Regions from separate parts of the Bacillus sp. EB106-07-01-XG149 genome, predicted to be linked through region 2. Evidence: riboswitches for the same ligand, from Rfam matches in the RefSeq annotation. Region 2 holds a riboswitch; the other holds the start of a gene.
The links. Region 2 has a riboswitch for cyclic di-AMP ahead of AC3WTA_RS24120 (hypothetical protein). Riboswitches for the same ligand answer to the same signal wherever they lie in the genome.
Positions count from the first base shown of each region.

Region 1: it holds a riboswitch for cyclic di-AMP, as region 2 does, so the genes downstream of both, AC3WTA_RS16895 (APC family permease) here and AC3WTA_RS24120 (hypothetical protein) in region 2, are expected to answer to the same signal.

Region 1 is NZ_JBYTDP010000003.1:882,317-891,397, forward strand. It holds gene AC3WTA_RS16865 (M23 family metallopeptidase) at 32-940, shown strand; gene AC3WTA_RS16870 (Nramp family divalent metal transporter) at 930-2,225, opposite strand; gene trhO (oxygen-dependent tRNA uridine(34) hydroxylase TrhO) at 2,718-3,677, shown strand; gene AC3WTA_RS16880 (hypothetical protein) at 3,851-5,326, opposite strand; gene panE (2-dehydropantoate 2-reductase) at 5,501-6,445, shown strand; gene AC3WTA_RS16890 (hypothetical protein) at 6,501-6,629, opposite strand; cyclic di-AMP (ydaO/yuaA leader) riboswitch at 6,768-6,914, shown strand; gene AC3WTA_RS16895 (APC family permease) at 7,058-8,884, shown strand.
Region 2 is NZ_JBYTDP010000008.1:8,369-17,449, reverse strand. It holds gene kdpB (potassium-transporting ATPase subunit KdpB) at 1-1,865, opposite strand, end outside; gene kdpA (potassium-transporting ATPase subunit KdpA) at 1,879-3,546, opposite strand; gene kdpF (K(+)-transporting ATPase subunit F) at 3,566-3,646, opposite strand; gene AC3WTA_RS24130 (SipW-dependent-type signal peptide-containing protein) at 3,643-3,747, opposite strand; cyclic di-AMP (ydaO/yuaA leader) riboswitch at 3,842-3,987, opposite strand; gene AC3WTA_RS24125 (hypothetical protein) at 4,247-4,477, opposite strand; gene AC3WTA_RS24120 (hypothetical protein) at 4,493-4,879, opposite strand; cyclic di-AMP (ydaO/yuaA leader) riboswitch at 4,973-5,120, opposite strand; gene thiD (bifunctional hydroxymethylpyrimidine kinase/phosphomethylpyrimidine kinase) at 5,206-6,027, opposite strand; gene thiF (thiazole biosynthesis adenylyltransferase ThiF) at 6,034-7,053, opposite strand; gene thiG (thiazole synthase) at 7,046-7,816, opposite strand; gene thiS (sulfur carrier protein ThiS) at 7,819-8,022, opposite strand; gene thiO (glycine oxidase ThiO) at 8,038-9,081, opposite strand, start outside.

The DNA of each region.
Region 1 (9,081 bases), on a different contig from region 2:
TAGAACAAAGATATGAGAGTGGGGATACAACATGTGGAAGAAATATGTATTAGTAATTTTAGTTGCATTTTTAATTATAAGTTGGAGTGTAGTTTATTTAGTTAATGGTGTTATATCAGTTATTGTTTGGTGGAGTATACAAGCCTTTAGCGTAGTATCAATCTTTATTTTGATAGGGTCAGTATTACTATTTGTGTGGAAAGTTATTTTCAGAAAGCGAATAGATAGAACACTACTCTTCATAGTTCTTTTCTCTATAATTGGTGCTTGGCCTTTAGGGTGGTTTGCTAACATAGGCGGACTTGCTTACCCAGCAGATGTACAGACTATGAGTCCTAAAATAGTCGTTCGTTTTCCCTTAAATGAACGAGCACTAGTAGGATGGGGTGGTGATCGGTTAGAAACGAACTATCACGTTATAAAACCGAATGAAAGGTGGGCATATGATATTCTTATTCCGCCTGCTGAAGCGAAAAGTAGTAATTTAGGGGATTATGGAATATATGGAGCGAAAGTAATGGCACCAGCTTCTGGAACAGTTGTATCTATCAATAATGATGAAAAAGATGTAGTTCCAGGAGAGGATGATTTTCAGTCAATGGCGGGGAATCATATTTATTTACGACTAGATGAATCAGGGACATTTATGGTTCTGGCCCATTTAAAGAAAGGATCAATTAAAGTGAGGGAAGGCCAACATGTAAATGAAGGAGAGGTTCTAGCCCAAGTCGGTAACTCCGGAAGTTCAAGTGAGCCGCATTTACATATTCATCATCAAAGGCAGGATCCATCAAATGTGAGCATATTTCTTGCGGAAGGATTACCACTTTACTTTCAAACTGAGAAAGGTGTGATAATGCCAGAAAGAGGTACATACATAAGTGGTAATGAAAAAAGGTATTCCAGTTTTATTGGAATACCTTTTCTCATTATCCTATAAATGTTTGATACAGTAAGAAAATATTTAAAATGATAACAAGTGCAGCAATGATCCAAGCGATAAAGGTTGTTATGCGGTGGTTAACGAGTGCACCCATAATTTTTTTACTGCTTGTAAACATAATAAGTGGTACTAATGCAAAAGCAATACCGAATGATAAGACGACTTGGCTCATGACTAGAGCGTAAGTTGGATTTACACCTAAAGCGATAATAACTAAGGGTGGAATCATTGTAATAAAGCGGCGTAAATATAACGGAATATGCATTCGAATGAATCCTTGCATAATAATGTCACCTGACATTGTACCGACAGAAGAGCTAGATAGTCCTGCTGATAAGAGCCCAATTCCAAATAAAGCAGCCGATACTGGACCGACTAAAGTACTGAACTGGTTAAAAGCAACATCAAGATCTTCAACATGCAAGCCATTTTTAAAGAATAGTGCAGCAGCAACAATTAACATACTCGCATTAATTGCTCCAGCGATAACCATTGCAATAATGATATCAATAAATTCGAAACGGAAAATCTTTTTCTTTTGTTCGTCAGTTGTTCCAACCACGCGGCGTTGTGTCAATGCAGAATGTAAATAGATTGCATGTGGCATTACTGTCGCACCTAATATCCCTGCTGCAAGTAATATACTGTCTACACCTTGGAATTTCGGAATAAATAGTCCTGAAAGAAGGGGACTTAATTCTGGTTTTGCATAAAAAACTTGGATTCCAAATGCTATTACTACAATAAAAATCATCCCTGTAATAATAGCTTCTAGTGGGCGAAATCCTCTGCGTTGAAACTCAAGAATAATAAATGATCCGACTGCTGTAATTAAAGCAGCTGGTAACATAGGAATTCCAAATAATAAATACAATCCGAGTGCTGCCCCGATAAATTCAGCTAAATCTGTAGCCATAATAACGAGTTCACCTTGTATCCATAAGCCGATAGACACAGGTTTTGGAAAGTGCTCGCGAGCTATTTCAGGTAAATTATTTCCCGTAGCAATTCCTAATTTAGCTGATAAAGTTTGAATTAATACTGCCATTAAGTTAGAAGCGAATATAACCCATAATAGTAAATATCCGTATTGTGAACCAGCTGCGATATTTGTAGCAAAGTTACCAGGGTCAATATAAGCTACGGATGCGATAAAAGCGGGTCCTAAAAACGGTAACAGTCGTTTCCAGCCTTTCGTTTCGCCACTTAAAGCTAAGTGTGCGGATTGAACAGTTGTACTTTGAGAAGGGACTTGTTCATCTTTTGATATATCTTTATTCATAGTAGTTTTCCCCTTTGAAATGTTAACTTGATGAAATTATTGTAAGTATTCTTATTGTTTATTTCAATACATTTAGATGTATTAGATGATATTTTTATTTGAACACAAATGTTTCCTTAGTGCAAATTATATGCCTTGCTGCAATAGATGGTGTCGTGTTATAAAAAATTGGGAGTTTATGGTGTGATGACGTGGGGAAACATAATGAATTAAAGGGCTATTTTTGAAATTTATGTGAACATAAAGCCTATAATACAGCATATTAATTGATGGAATTGCATTTGTATGATATATAATATATTGGGATTACAACTTAACCATAGTGTTTTGATGTGTAATCTTGTTTTTTATTTTTGTTAACTTATAGAAAATAGTATAAAGAGAAGAAAATGGGATGCATAAAACTTTGGATACATTTTCTTATTATATATGTTTTGATATGAACGTTAACTTATACATGATTTTAAAAATTAGATAGGTGGTAGAAATACATTGGCAACTACAAAACCATACAGAGTATTACTATATTACATGTATACAACAATTGAAAACCCTGAAGAATTCGCTGCAGAGCATTTAGCATTTTGTAATTCACTTGAATTAAAAGGAAGAATCCTTGTAGCTAAAGAAGGAATTAACGGAACTTGTTCTGGAACTGTAGAACAAACAGAGAAATACATGGAAGCAATGAACAACGATCCACGCTTTGACGGTATCGTATTTAAAATAGATGAAGAAGAAGGGCACGCATTCAAGAAAATGCACGTACGTCCTCGTCCAGAGTTAGTGACACTTCGTCTAGAAGATGACATTAACCCACACGAAATAACTGGAAAGTATTTAGAGCCAAAAGATTTTTATGAAGCAATGAAACAAGAAGATACAGTTATTATTGATGCACGAAATGATTATGAGTTTGATTTAGGACACTTCAAGGGTGCAATTAAACCAGATATCGAATCATTCCGTGAATTACCAGATTGGATTAGAGAAAACAAAGAAACACTTGAAGGTAAAAAGATTTTAACATACTGTACAGGCGGAATTCGTTGTGAGAAGTTTTCTGGTTGGTTAGTTCGTGAAGGCTACGAAGATGTAGGTCAGCTTCACGGCGGTATTGTAACGTACGGCAAAGACCCAGAAGTACAAGGTGAGCTTTGGGATGGACAATGTTACGTGTTCGATGAGCGTATCTCTGTACCAGTAAACCAAAAAGAGCATGTTATCGTTGGTAAAGACCACTTTACAGGTGAACCTTGTGAGCGCTATGTAAACTGTGCAAATCCAGAATGTAATAAGAAAATTTTATGTTCTGAAGAAAACGAAGCAAAACATTTACGTGCATGTTCTCATGAATGTCGTGTACACCCACGTAATCGTTATATCGTGCAACACGAATTAACTGAAGAGCAAGTAGCTGCTGCATTAGAGAAAATCGAAGCAGGAAAGTAAGATAAATTAGTGTAATAAAAAAGTACTCCAAATTTTATTTTGGAGTACTTTTTTTACTATGCGGTACTTTTTTTGTCAGTTTTTGTCGGTAAGTCGATATAATTTAAAAATCGCTAATAAAAATTTCATTTACTGAAGCGTACCACGTATTTGTAATTTGAAAATAACCTTCTTTACTTCTTATCATCTTTCTCTTTCACAGCAGAAAGTACAGTTTGTTTTACCCATGATTTTCTTCGTTTATGTTGTAGACTCCATTGGTATAAACTTTGCGCGCCTAAAATAAATGAAATGACTATGCCGCTGATTGCTATTAAAAGTGCGAAAAATTCAAGTGGCGACGAGATTTTGTTTGAATCGGTGTTTCTTAAAAGATCAATCATAGTAAACCCTAACATTTGGCCTACTACAGAGTAGAGCGTTAAAATTAATAGTAAAAGGCTATCTTTTTTAGAAGCGACATTTTCTTGATATTTAAACAAACTATCGAGATTTTGTTTTGCATTCGAGTAAAGTACTTCAATATTAAATAGTTTTCTTAAGCGGAAAAAAATATCTTCACTCTGTGATTGGGATACTAACTCTAAAGAAAAGTAATTCGCTGTAAATGAATTGATTGAATAAATTAATTTCTCTATTTCATTTGTATCTTGATCAATGTTTAGTTCAGCATAAGCGTTTGCCATCTTTAATAAAACAACTTTATGAAATAGATTTAATAACAAAGCGTAATAAAACTCTCCGTACATTTGACTAGCAAGTTTAGCGAATTCGTGTTCATCCTCGTTTGTTATACATGTGAAAATATGTTCTTCCATAATAAAGTAGCGATTAGGAGCCCATCTTTGATAAGAATGTTTTGTTAAATAATCTTGAATATAAGGAACATTATTTGCGCTAATATAGGGCTTGCCATTGTCTGTTAATCCGGAAAGACTGGAAGCTCGGTATACATCGATTACATGAAGGTCTGACTTTTTGTTTATGGATAATAAAGTTTGTACATACATTCGTTGATCTTCAAAGAAGGGGAATGTTTGAAAGTAAGAACTCCGCAATCTCTTTTTCTCAAAGAAGTCTGTTAAGCCATGAAATAAATCGCCGAATATGAGCTTCTCTACTTGTGAATATTGTTTTCCGTTACATTCAATACAGATAGTTTCAGTTGTATCATTTTTAGTTTCAAGGACACGGAAGTGGGCGGCAAATTCGATTGCTTCTGACAATGTCATGTTTGGAGCGGTTTCTACTTCTGTCCGAATTGTTAAGAAGCCAAGCTCATAAGGACAAAGTGTTACGTCAATAGAATGAATTTTGAATGGAACGGAAATCAAATTTGTTGTTAAATGTCCAGTTAAGTTAAGGTCTTTAGAATAGCGCTGCAATCCTTTTTGGTGCTCTGATTGAGGAAATAGAATTTTATTTGTAAATGAAAGATAGTATGCTTCCATATTTTGATGTGAAACTTGAAACTTTCCGTAGTATGTATTTTCATTTTCAAGATGATCGAGTCGAAAAGGGCGAAAATCATTTTTCTGTAAGAAAGGGAACATATTTTGTTCATATCCAGTTTTAAAAGAAAACGGGAATATAAATTGAAATATAGCTGTTGCTACATCTTTTTCCTCGATTGTCTGTATTGCCTCCATTTACATTGTTTCCTTTCATATATGCTATAAAAACAACATGCCCAAATTTATTTGAAAATAACCACTGTTTTATACTTGATTAAGAATGAAAATTCAGCTTATTTAGTAGAGGACATGTATAATGTTATGTATACTACATGTTATAAAATTGTATTTTGAAAAGGGGGATGTTGTATGCGTATTTTAGTATTAGGAGCTGGTGGCGTCGGAGGATTTTTTGGTGGCCGATTAGTCGAAAAAGGGGAAGATGTTACGTTTCTTGTTCGTAGTAAAAGAAAACAGCAATTAGAGGAAAAGGGACTTGTTATTCGTAGTGTGAATGGGGATTTTTCCTTCCAACCGAAATTAATAACGAAAGAAGATCGAACTTCTCCATTTGATGTCATTTTATTTTCAACAAAAGCGTATCACTTAAACGAGGCGATTCAAGATTTGAAGCCGTTTGTAGGTGAAAATACTGTCATCATTCCATTGTTAAATGGTATTGCTCATATATCACTATTACAAAAAGAATTTGGTGAAGAGAAAGTGATTGGCGGTCTATGTTTTATCGAGACGACGTTAAACGATCAAGGAGAAATTGTACAAACTAGCGCTGCCAACAGACTTCTGTTTGGAGAAATGAAGTTTCAAGATTCAGAGAGAAAACAGCATATTGCTAAAGCATTTGCAGGTACGAAATCTAGTTTTGTTTTAAGTGAAAATATTACGCAAGATATGTGGCATAAATATTTATTTATTACTGTAATGTCAGGTGTGACAACATTAATGCGTGCACCAATAGGACCGATTCGTGAAAGCGAAGGTGGACGTGATTTTATTCAAAACTTATTTGAAGAATGTGTGCAAATCATGAGATATATAGGGGCACCAATTAAGGAAGATATTGCCCAGGAACATATGAAAACAATTGATAAAATTTCGTATGATATGAAGTCATCGATGCAGCGTGATATGGAAAAAGGTTCGTCCATTGAAGGGAAGCACATACAAGGATACTTACTAGATGTAGCAGAACAGTTTTCTATGGAAGCACCATTATTGGGTGCAGTATATCAAAATTTAAAAGTGTATGAAGAAATGATCTTTAACAAATCAGCAATAGAATTGGATGTATGAAAAAATAAAAAAGAAAGCAATATATAAGTGTATTGCTTTCTTTTTTTATGACAACTTATTTATTTCTTTTCGTTCTATCTGTCAAATTTATTTCCTGTTCACGTTTACCGTATAATTGATTAATTTCATTTGCTAATGCATCTAAATAGGAATCAGAAAAAATAGGCTTCTTTTCTTTAGACATATGGGTCTCCTTTATCGTTTTTTAGTATTCATTATGTATATTTACCAGCGGATTATGCGCAATCATTTTATTTTTTTCTTTTTCAAAATTTTTGTTTACATTTTGAAAATAAAGGAGTATTATAATCCACAGTTTCAATTTTCTAAATCGCTGAAACCGCATGGTGCGGGGGACCCGTTCTTATGGATTAGTACTTAATCCAATGGGGTGAATCCTTGAAAAAGGTAGGGCTACTCATAGGCCCGAATCCGACAGCTAACCTCGTAAGCGTTATATTGAGAAGGAAGGTGGAGCTTGTGCGACAAAAAATATAATGTCTACAAGTCTATTTCGTTATGGCTTGTAGACATTTTTGTTTTCTGAAGAAATTGTTTATCCGCTGTAACTAGCAGAATCGTTCGTACAAAATTATTGGAGAGTGGATAGCATTGGTTTCATCTATTAAAAGGTTTTTAATTGGAAGACCGTTAAAATCAACTGAGTTAGGAGAGCAAAAGCTTAATAAAACGAAGGCGTTAGCCATTTTATCTTCTGACGCATTGTCATCGGTTGCATACGGACCAGAGCAAATTTTAATTGCTTTAGCAGGTCTTGGAGCGATTGCTTATTGGTATTCAATTCCAATCGCTGTTGGGGTATTAGTGTTATTGACAGCCCTTATTTTATCTTATCGTCAAATTATTTTTGCTTATCCTCATGGCGGAGGCGCGTATGTTGTATCAAAAGAAAATTTAGGGATGAATCCAGGGTTAATAGCTGGAGGATCTTTATTAGTCGATTATATTTTAACTGTGGCAGTAAGTGTGTCCGCAGGTACAGATGCGCTCACATCAGCTTTTCCAAGTTTACATGCACATAATGTAATCATTGCGATTATATTTGTTATATTGATTACTATTTTAAATTTAAGAGGGGTAACGGAATCAGCTTCCGTTTTAGCATATCCGGTTTATTTATTCGTTCTAGCACTATTTATATTGATTGGGGTAGGGATATACAATATTTTAACTGGTCACGTTTCACCGACTTTACACACGCCGATTGGAACGCCGGTTGCGGGAATTAGTTTGTTCTTACTGCTACGAGCATTTGCATCGGGTAGTTCGGCTTTAACAGGTGTTGAGGCAATCTCTAACGCAATTCCAAACTTTAAGGATCCTGCACCTAACAATGCAGCGAAAACATTGCTTGCAATGGGTGCATTACTTGCCGTTTTATTTTCAGGAATTGTCTTTTTAGCTTATTATTACGGAATTAATCCAAGTAAGGAAGTAACAGTTGTTTCACAAATTGCTGAACAAACTTTTGGACGTAATTTCATGTACTATTTCATACAAGGTACAACTGCTTTAATATTAATTCTTGCTGCTAATACAGGTTATTCTGCATTTCCACTATTAGCAGTTAACCTTGCAAAAGACAAATTTATACCGAGAATGTTTACGATTAGAGGAGACCGCCTAGGTTACTCAAACGGTATTATTATACTTGGGATAGCTTCGATTATTTTAATTGTAGCTTTCCAAGGGCAAACAGAACATTTAATCCCGTTATATGCAGTAGGTGTATTTATTCCATTTACACTTTCTCAAACGGGTATGGTATTAAAATGGCTTCGTGAAAAACCTGAAGGATGGGCTTTGAGATTAACGGTTAATTTAATTGGTGCAGTTATTAGTTTTATCGTAATGAGCATGTTCTTTTTAACTAAATTTGCACAAGTTTGGTCAATCCTTATTTTCTTACCTGCCATCATCTTCTTGTTCCATAGAATTAAGAAGCATTACGATGCAGTGGGCGATCAATTAAGTTTAAAAACTTGTGAACCACTTGTTCCAATTGAGGGAAATGTAATTGTCGTTCCTGTAGCGGGCATGACTCATGTGGTGGAAAATTCATTGAACTATGCGAAGGCTCTTTCTGCAGATCAAGTTATCGCTGTATATGTTGCTTTTGACAGAGAAGAGGAAAAGAAATTTGAAGAGAAATGGAAGAAGTGGCAACCTGAAGTAAGACTTGTTACCTTACATTCTCACTATAGAAGTATTATTCAACCGCTAACAAAGTTTATTGATACAGTGCAATATAAAGCGAGTGAATCAAATTACCGAGTTACTGTCGTTATACCACAGTTCATTCCGAAAAAAGGTTGGCATAACATTCTTCATAATCAGTCTAGTTTACTCATTCGTGCGTATTTACTCTATAAAAGAAATGTTGTTATTACAACAGTTCCATATCATTTGAAAAAGTAAGAAGATTTTTTAAGGATAGCTTTACGAAAGTGAAGCTATCCTTTTTGTGTATACGCTATGCATAATTGCATATGAACCTAAAAGATATACTGATATAATTTTTATATCTATGAGTAAGTAGGAGTTTTTGTTGTGATATATGGATATTTCAATTGAAAAAGTGAAGTGGATTATATTTTGAAATAAGGACAGGAAAG
Region 2 (9,081 bases):
TTTAATGCTTCCATTTGCGGAATCGCAAGTGTAAACATTGCTGGAATGATTGCAAAATATTTTGCAATATCGTTCGCAATACTAAACGTCGTTAACGCACCACGCGTCATTAACAATTGCTTACCAATCCCTACAACCTCAATAATTTTTGTCGGGTTCGAATCTAAATCAATCATATTCGCTGCTTCTTTCGCAGCTGTCGTACCACTATTCATCGCTAATCCAACGTCAGCCTGCGCTAATGCCGGCGCATCATTTGTACCATCACCCGTCATCGCTACAAGTTTCCCTTTATCTTGCTCTGCTTTAATAACCGCAATTTTATCTTCTGGCTTACACTCAGCAACAAACTCATCTACCCCTGCTTCTTTTGCAATCGTTGCTGCTGTTAACGGGTTATCACCTGTACACATAACCGTTTTAATCCCCATTTGGCGCAATTGTTCAAAACGCTCACGCATACCTGGCTTTACTGTATCCTTTAAATAAATTAAACCGTAAATACGATTATTCACTGCAACTACAAGTGGTGTCCCGCCCTCTTTGGAAATGGAATCTGCTTTTTGATTTACATCTTTCGGAATCGTTCCACCTTGTGACCTAACCCATTCAATTACGCTACCTACAGCACCTTTTCTCACTTTCGTTCCGTCCTGTAAATCAACACCACTCATTCTCGTTTCTGCTTTAAACGGAACAAATTCACCTTGTTCTGCAATTTCTCGATTATATGATATAGATTTCGTTTTTACATATTCTATAACTGATCGACCTTCTGGTGTTTCATCTAAGACTGAACTAATCGCAGCCCATTTCCCTACTTGCTCAATCGTCTCATTTCCTACAGGAAGCAATGTATGTGCCATTCGGTTCCCGAAAGTAATCGTACCTGTTTTATCTAAAATGATTGTATTAATATCACCCGCAGCTTCTACTGCTTTACCCGACATCGCTAACACATTGAACTTTGTCACCCGGTCCATCCCGGCAATACCAATTGCTGATAATAAACCACCAATTGTCGTTGGAATTAAACAAACTAACAACGCTACAAGTACAGCTGTATCAATTTGAAACCCTAAATAGTTTGTAAAAATCGGCAACGTCACAACAACGATTAAGAAAATAAGCGTTAAACTCGTTAATACTGTATTTAAGGCAATCTCATTCGGCGTTTTTTGACGAGCAGCTCCTTCTACTAACGAAATCATTTTATCAATAAATGATTCACCAGGATTACTCGTAATGACAATTGTAATCTCATCACTTACGACCATCGTTCCACCTGTCACGGAACAAAAATCACCGCCCGCTTCTTTTATTACAGGAGCCGATTCCCCTGTAATCGCAGATTCATCAACAGACGCTAATCCTTTTATGACTTCTCCATCACTCGGAATCATTTCTCCTTGTTTTACAATAACAACGTCATCTTTTCTCAGATCAGTTGCTGAAACTTGAACAATGTTTCCAGTTTCTTTTACAACATTTGCAAACACATCTTTCTTTGACTGTTTTAAAGAATCGGCTTGCGCTTTCCCCCGTCCTTCCGCTAACGCTTCTGCAAAGTTAGCAAATAAAACTGTAAATAATAGAATGAGAGAAACTGTTATATTAAACCATCCTGGTACACTACTAGAACGACTTGGAAGAAACGATAAAATGAACGTAATGATAAATCCAATTTCTACAACAAACATAATCGGATTCTTTATCATGACTTTCGGATTCAATTTCGCAAAGGATTGTTTCATCGCATGTTTCACGATATCACGATCCATCGTTTTCGCTTGTCTAACTTCATCTTCTACAGCATGTATTTGTGAATCATTTACTCTCTTTTCTTTTACTACTACCGGTCTCATCATTTACCCTCCATTACTTCAATGTAAGAAATTCTGCAATTGGGCCGAGTACTAACATCGGGAAGAATGTTAATGCACCGACAATTACAATTGTTCCGATGAAAATGCCGCCAAATAAACTATTATCCGTACGGAACGTTCCGACTGTTTCTGGTACTACCGTCTTTTCTTTCAATGAAGCTGCAACAGCTAGCATCGTAATTAAACTGAAATAGCGCCCTAAAAACATAACTAAGCCAGTTGTAATATTCCAAAACGGTGTATTATCCGCTAACCCTTCAAATCCAGATCCGTTATTCGCAGCTGACGATGTATATTCATATACCACTTGCGTTAAACCGTGGAAACCAGAATGAGAAATGGCATCCGTTCCTAAACTTGTTGAAAGAGCTAATGCTGAAAACCCTAAAATAAGCAGTGGATGAAATAGTATCGTTACCGCAATTAATTTCATTTCCTTACCTTCAATTTTCTTACCTAAAAACTCTGGTGTCCGTCCAACCATCAATCCAGATATAAAGACTGCGATAATCGCATACATAATAATGTTCACAAAACCTGCCCCAACTCCGCCATACACTGTATTTAACATCATATTTACGAGTGGTACTAACCCGCCAATTGGTGTTAACGTATCATGCATCGTATTAACGGCTCCTGTTTCAGCAGCTGTCGTCACTGTTGCGTATAGGGAAGAAAATACTGTTCCAAATCGTACTTCTTTTCCTTCTGTACTCCCTTGTACATGTTCGATGCCCATTCCATTTAACGCTGGATTCCCATGTAATTCAGATGTAGTAATCGTTATAAATCCTAGTAAAAACACCATGAATAGTGATACGAAAAGGATACGACCTTGTTTTTTATTTCCTACCATTCGTCCGTACGTAAATGGAAGTGCTGTTGGCAATAACATCATAAGCATCATTTGTAAAATATTACTCATTTGCCCTGGATTTTCAAAAGGGTGCGTAGAGTTTGCTCCGAAAAATCCACCGCCGTTATTTCCGAGTTCCTTAATGGACACGAATGATGCAACAGGCCCACGTAATATACTTTGCTTTGCCCCATCGATTGTTTGTGCTGTAACTGCACTGTCTAACGTTTGTGGTACGCCAAGTGCGACAAAGACTAGTGCCGCAATAAATGCGATAGGAAGAAATACTCTCGTTAGTGCTCTCGTAAAATCAACGAAAAAGTTACCGAGTTCCTTCCCAGCAAGCCCTCTTATAAACGCCATTACAAGTGCTAACGTCGTTGCTGGTGCTGCAAACATTAAAAATGTAATTCCGATTAATTGTGATAAATACGATAAACCATTTTCACCGCTATAATGCTGTAAGTTTGTATCAGCCATAAAACTAATTGCTGTATTAAAAGCAAGCGTAGGCTCCATCCCTTCAATGTGTGCTGGATTTAATGGCAATACTCCTTGTAGTCTGAAAATGAAATATACGACAACAATCATAAATCCATTTAATAAAACTAATGACAATGCGTACTGTTTCCACGTTTGATTGTATTCTTTTACACCCGTAATTTTAAAAATAAGTTTTTCAAAAGGCCCGAATACTTTATCTAACTTTTTACTACCTTGAAAGGCTTTCTCTAAATAAATCCCCATTGGCTTTGCCACAAGAATAAACAACAGCATGGTAATAACAACTGCGACCCAAATCATAATGAATGATTCCCCCTAATTAAAACTTTTCTGGATTTAATAATGCATACACTAAGTACACCGTAATTGCTGCAACAATAACCGATAAGGCAACCGTCATGATTGCTTCCCTTCTTTCACAACTTTATCTGACCAACTTGCAAGACTTACCATCGATGCGACTAACACAACAAAAATCCCGATCATTACAACATCTAACATAGCCATTCCTCTTTTCTGTAAAAATTTACCATTAATTTATCAAAAAAAGAACACTAAGCTCTACTTAGTGTTCGAAATGAACAACACAAAGTAAACCTCCTCTCTAAACGCTTACGAGGTTAGCTGTCGGATTCGGGCCTAAAGAGTAGCCCTACTTTCAAAACTGAAAGATTCACCCCAAGTGACGATGCACAAAATTGGTTCCCCCGCTCCATTTCTGGAACTCAGCGATTTTAGGTTTTTTTGGAAATTTTATGAATGATTTATGAGAGTAAATATACTCCTCTATATTTAACTTGTAAAGAGCTAAATTACTGAAAATAAGAAAATATCCATCTATTTAAACGCTTACATTGAGTGTTATTAATATTATTTCATCTGTTTTCTCGTCTTTTCTTTCTTTTTCACAAAAATAATCTTTTAAATACGAAATAAAAAGAGCGCATGACATGAAGTGCATAGCTTGTTGCACTTAGCATTCGCTCTTTTTTTTCACTATTTATTCTCCACGCAAAAATGCGCGCAAATTTCTCCCGCGAATATAAACTTGTGACAATTCTGCATGTAGCTGCTCATATTCGATAACATCTGTTTTTAAATATAAAGCGTCTTTCGATGGCAATATGATATAGGCCCTTGGAAAAATAGGATCAAGCACCACCAATTCTTGAACTCGCTCTACTGATACCGCCCAACGATTCGCTATATCTCCTAGTAACAACACCTTCATCTTTTTTCCCCCGCCCTATTCAAAAAATAAAAAAGAAATATTATTACAATTCGTAAACACGACAAATGTAGCTCCAATTTTTTCATAGAGCCTCGCTGGATATCGTTTATTCCTTGTAACAACAGTAATAGGTGCTTGAAAAGAAAAGCGAATGTGTTCTGTGAAGAAACTAATGATTGGAAGCTCATCCCCTAGTAAAATCACCTTCTTAATACACTCACAAATACTAGTAAAATCTTGTGCCTTACTACAGCTATAAGTCCAATCAAACCCACAATTCCTAACTTCAGCAGCTATCTCTTCATTTGCTGTAAAAATAATTAACTCATGTTGAAATGCTACTAAATCTCTTAAACTATTTACCTTGCTTTCTTCTCCAATACAAATAAGTGTTAATTCCATGTACCTCATCCTCCTTAGCATAAAAGAACTCAAACATAGATTGATATTCCCTTATACTAATCAGATTGATGAAGTGATGTATCCATCATGGCACCGTCCTCTCTCAAGACGCTTACGAAGTTAGCTGTCGGATTCGGGCTTTGAGAGTAGCCCTACTTTCAAAATTGAAAGATTCACCCCTAGTGACACTGCACAAATTGGTTCCTCCGCTCCTTATATTTGGACTCAGCGTATTACAAAAAATGTATTCTGGCTGATATATTACTCCTGTATTTGAAAAAAGTAAACAGAAAAAAAGCCAGTTATAAAACTGACTTTTCCTTTCTTTATGCTTGTGTTTTATTCAATTTATATGCAAAATGATTCGTCGGCCCATGACCACTTCCGATATTCAAAGGCTCTTCAATTGCTATACTAATAAATCGTTTCGCTTCTAGAACTGCCTCTTCAATTGAGTAGCCTTTCGCAAGTCCTGCTGTAACCGCTGAAGCAAATGTGCACCCGCTTCCGTGCGTTTGCTTTGAAGGAATCCGTTCACTTCTAAATTCGATAAATTGCTCACCATCAAAGAGTAAGTCAATTACTTCATTACCTTGATATTCTGCATGTCCACCCTTCATAAGCACGTATTTCGCACCTAGTTCATGCAGTACTTTCGCAGCTTCCTTACTATCTTCAACATTATGAATCTCCATCCCGGTTAACACTTCTGCCTCAGGAACATTCGGTGTTACAACGGTTGCTACTGGTAATAAATATTCTTTTAATGCTTGTACTGCTTCCTGTTGTAATAATGATGCACCGCCCTTAGCAATCATAACAGGATCTAGTACAATATTATTCCACCCAAACTTATTAATATGTTCTGCGACAATTTGAATAATTTCACTGCTAAATAACATTCCTAGTTTCACAGCATCTGGTGTTAAATCCGTACCAATTGAATTCAGCTGTTCCGTAATACCTTCTAACGGAACTGGATATACCCCTTGAACGCCAAGCGTATTTTGAGCAGTAATTGCCGTAATTGCCGTCATCCCATACACACCAAGCTCTTGGAAGGTTTTTAAATCTGCTTGAATGCCGGCACCACCTCCACTATCAGATCCTGCAATTGTTAAAGCTTTATTTACTTTCATCCCACTCATCCTTTTCTATCCAAAATAGCGATGATAAATTGTTTTTGCTTCGCTTATATCTTTCGTTCCATGTACAAGTACCCGGCCATCTTTAAAAGCAACTAATCTCTTTTCCTCCACAGAAAATGATATTAAATATGGATTTACATTCAAATTATTCACACGATCTTTCAGCAGCTCTTTATATCGTTCAAAATCCATTTCTTCTTTATGAGGTGGTCTAATTTGAACTGTATTTCTCCCGCACAAAACTGCTGTTTTCGATGTATTTTCTTTATTTAAATACGGGTATATCGCATTCTCTCCGCACGAAGGACAATTATGCTTACGAAGCTTTTGCACATTCATACATGAATATTCATTCTTCCATACATCAAACGACACAAGTCCATCTCGAAGCAATTCATAATCTTCCACTAACAGTTTAAGAGCTTCCGTTACTTGATGAGAAACGACGAGAGATACAGCAGGAGATATAATGCCCGCTGTATCACATGTCGCCCCGCCAAGCGGAATCGATTGTAATAGACAAGATAAACATGGCGTTTTACTAGGAAGAATTGTGTAAGAAAGGCCGTAACTCCCTACACAGGCTCCGTAAACCCATGGAACGGAATACTTTTGTGCTATATCATTCACAATAAAACGCGTTTCGAAATTATCAGTTGCATCAATAATTACATCAACATTTGTAACGAGTTCTTCTAATTCCTCAGCTGTTACATCTTGAACGAGAGCTTCTACTCTTACTTCACTATTAATTTCTTCTAGACGCTTCTTTGCCGCTACAGCCTTCGGTAGGTTATTCTCTACATCGCTCTCTGCATACAATTGTTGCCTTTGTAAATTACTCCAATCGACATAATCTCGGTCAACAATCGTTACTGTTCCAACACCTGCTCTTACAAACATCTCTGCATTTGCACTACCTAATGCACCTGCACCGATAATGAGTACATGCTTTTCTCTTATCTTTCGTTGCCCCTCTTCTCCAATTGGAGAAAATAATTCTTGGCGAGAATATCGATTATTCAACTACGCTCATTCCTTCTAAAGGACTACTTGCTGTTGCACAACGTTTACGTGCAATACGCCCCGCTTCAAATCCTAATCGTCCTGCTTCAATACTTAATTTCATTGCTTGTGCCATTTTTATTGGATCTTTTGCTCCCGATACAGCAGTATTTAATAACACGCCATCCGCTCCTAATTCCATTGCAAATGCCGCATCAGCTGGGCTACCGATACCAGCGTCAACGATAACTGGTACTGTCGCTTGTTCAATAATGAAGCTTAAGTTTAACGGATTTACAATACCAAGCCCTGAACCGATTGGTGATGCTCCTGGCATAATTGCATGCACACCTAGTTCTTGTAATTTACGTGCTAATACAACATCATCAGATGTATACGGAAGTACGATAAATCCTTCTTCTAGTAACATTTCAGATGCCTTTAACGTTTCTACTGGATCAGGTAATAACGTTCTATCATCACCGATAACTTCTACTTTGATCATATCGCAAAGCCCCGAAGCTTTTGCTAATTTTGCAATACGAACAGCTTCTTCAGCATTTTTTGCTCCAGCTGTATTCGGTAATAACGTATATTTTTTCACATCAAGTTTCTCTAATAAATTAGGCTGCTTTGCATCAAATATATCCATACGACGTACTGCGAACGTTAAAACCTCAGCCTCAGATACATCAATTGCCTTTTGCTGTACATCAAAATCAGGGAATTTCCCTGTTCCTAATAAAAGTCTAGAATGAAATGAAAATGGTCCAATGTTTAACATAATCAACCGCCTCCTACGAAAGTTACAATCTCAATTTGGTCTCCATCAAAAACAGATGTATCTGTATGATCATCTTTTTGTAAAATATCTTTATTACGCTCTACTACTACAATTCTGTTATCTAACTCTAAATGCGTAAGTAGCTCAGCCACTGTTTTCACACTCTCTGGCACTTCAAGTTGGTTACCATTAATTTTTAAATTCAAACTTCCATCCCCTTTCTAAACTATTTTAGAAAGCAATGAATCTAGCAAATGATTCGCCTGCTTTCCTTCTATTAAATCAGCCATATACTGACCAGAAACAGGACTTAATAAAATACCGTTTCGATAATGCCCAGTACAAGCGTATAAACCTTTTATTTCTTCATGCTCTCCCATATAAGGAGCTTCATGATTCGATTGTGGTCTTAACCCTGCCCATGCGCTTTCCCACTCTGCTTCTTTTAAAGCTGGCAATATTGTATACGCGCGCTCTAATATAGAAGTAATACTTTCTGGTTGCACGGTTTTATTAAACGTATGAGGCTTCATCGTTGCTCCAATTACGTAACGTCCGCCGCGCTTTGGTGCAATGTAAAATCTTTCTTGGAAAATAGGCGCCTTTAAAAGTGGTTTTCTACTTCTTACCGCTACTACTTCTCCTTTAACTGGATATGTACCCCATTCGTGGTGAAAATGCCCTAGTAACTTCGTGCTCCATGAACCACCCGCAATAACAACTTTCTCGCATGCTATAATACCTTCGCTCGTCACAATCCCAGTCACTTTATTGTTTTCAATACGAATATCAAACACTTCTGTCTGTTCATATATATCAGCACCCGAAATTGATGCGGAATGTGCGAATGCTTTCGTAAGCTCCGGTGCAATAACATGACCGTCTTTTGGATAATATACAGCACCTATAATTGAATCAGATAGAAACGGTTCTTTCTCTCGTAAACGATCTCCCGTTAGAAAGTAAGAATCTTCACCTGTTTTCTGCTGCCAATCCATAATGTGAAAAATTCTTTCCTTCTCATCTTCATTTTGGGCAATGCGATAAATGCCTTTCTCATCATACCCAATATCGATGCCTGTTTTTTCACGTAAAACTGCTGCAAGTTGTGGAAATATAGCACGGCTTTCTCTCGCAAGTTCAAATAGTGGGTTATATGCATCCCATTCTGCCTGAACCCCAAGTAAACCAGCGGCTGCTTTCGAGGCTTCAGATGCAATTCTTTGCTTCTCTATAATCGCTACTTTATGCCCTCTTTCTGCTAG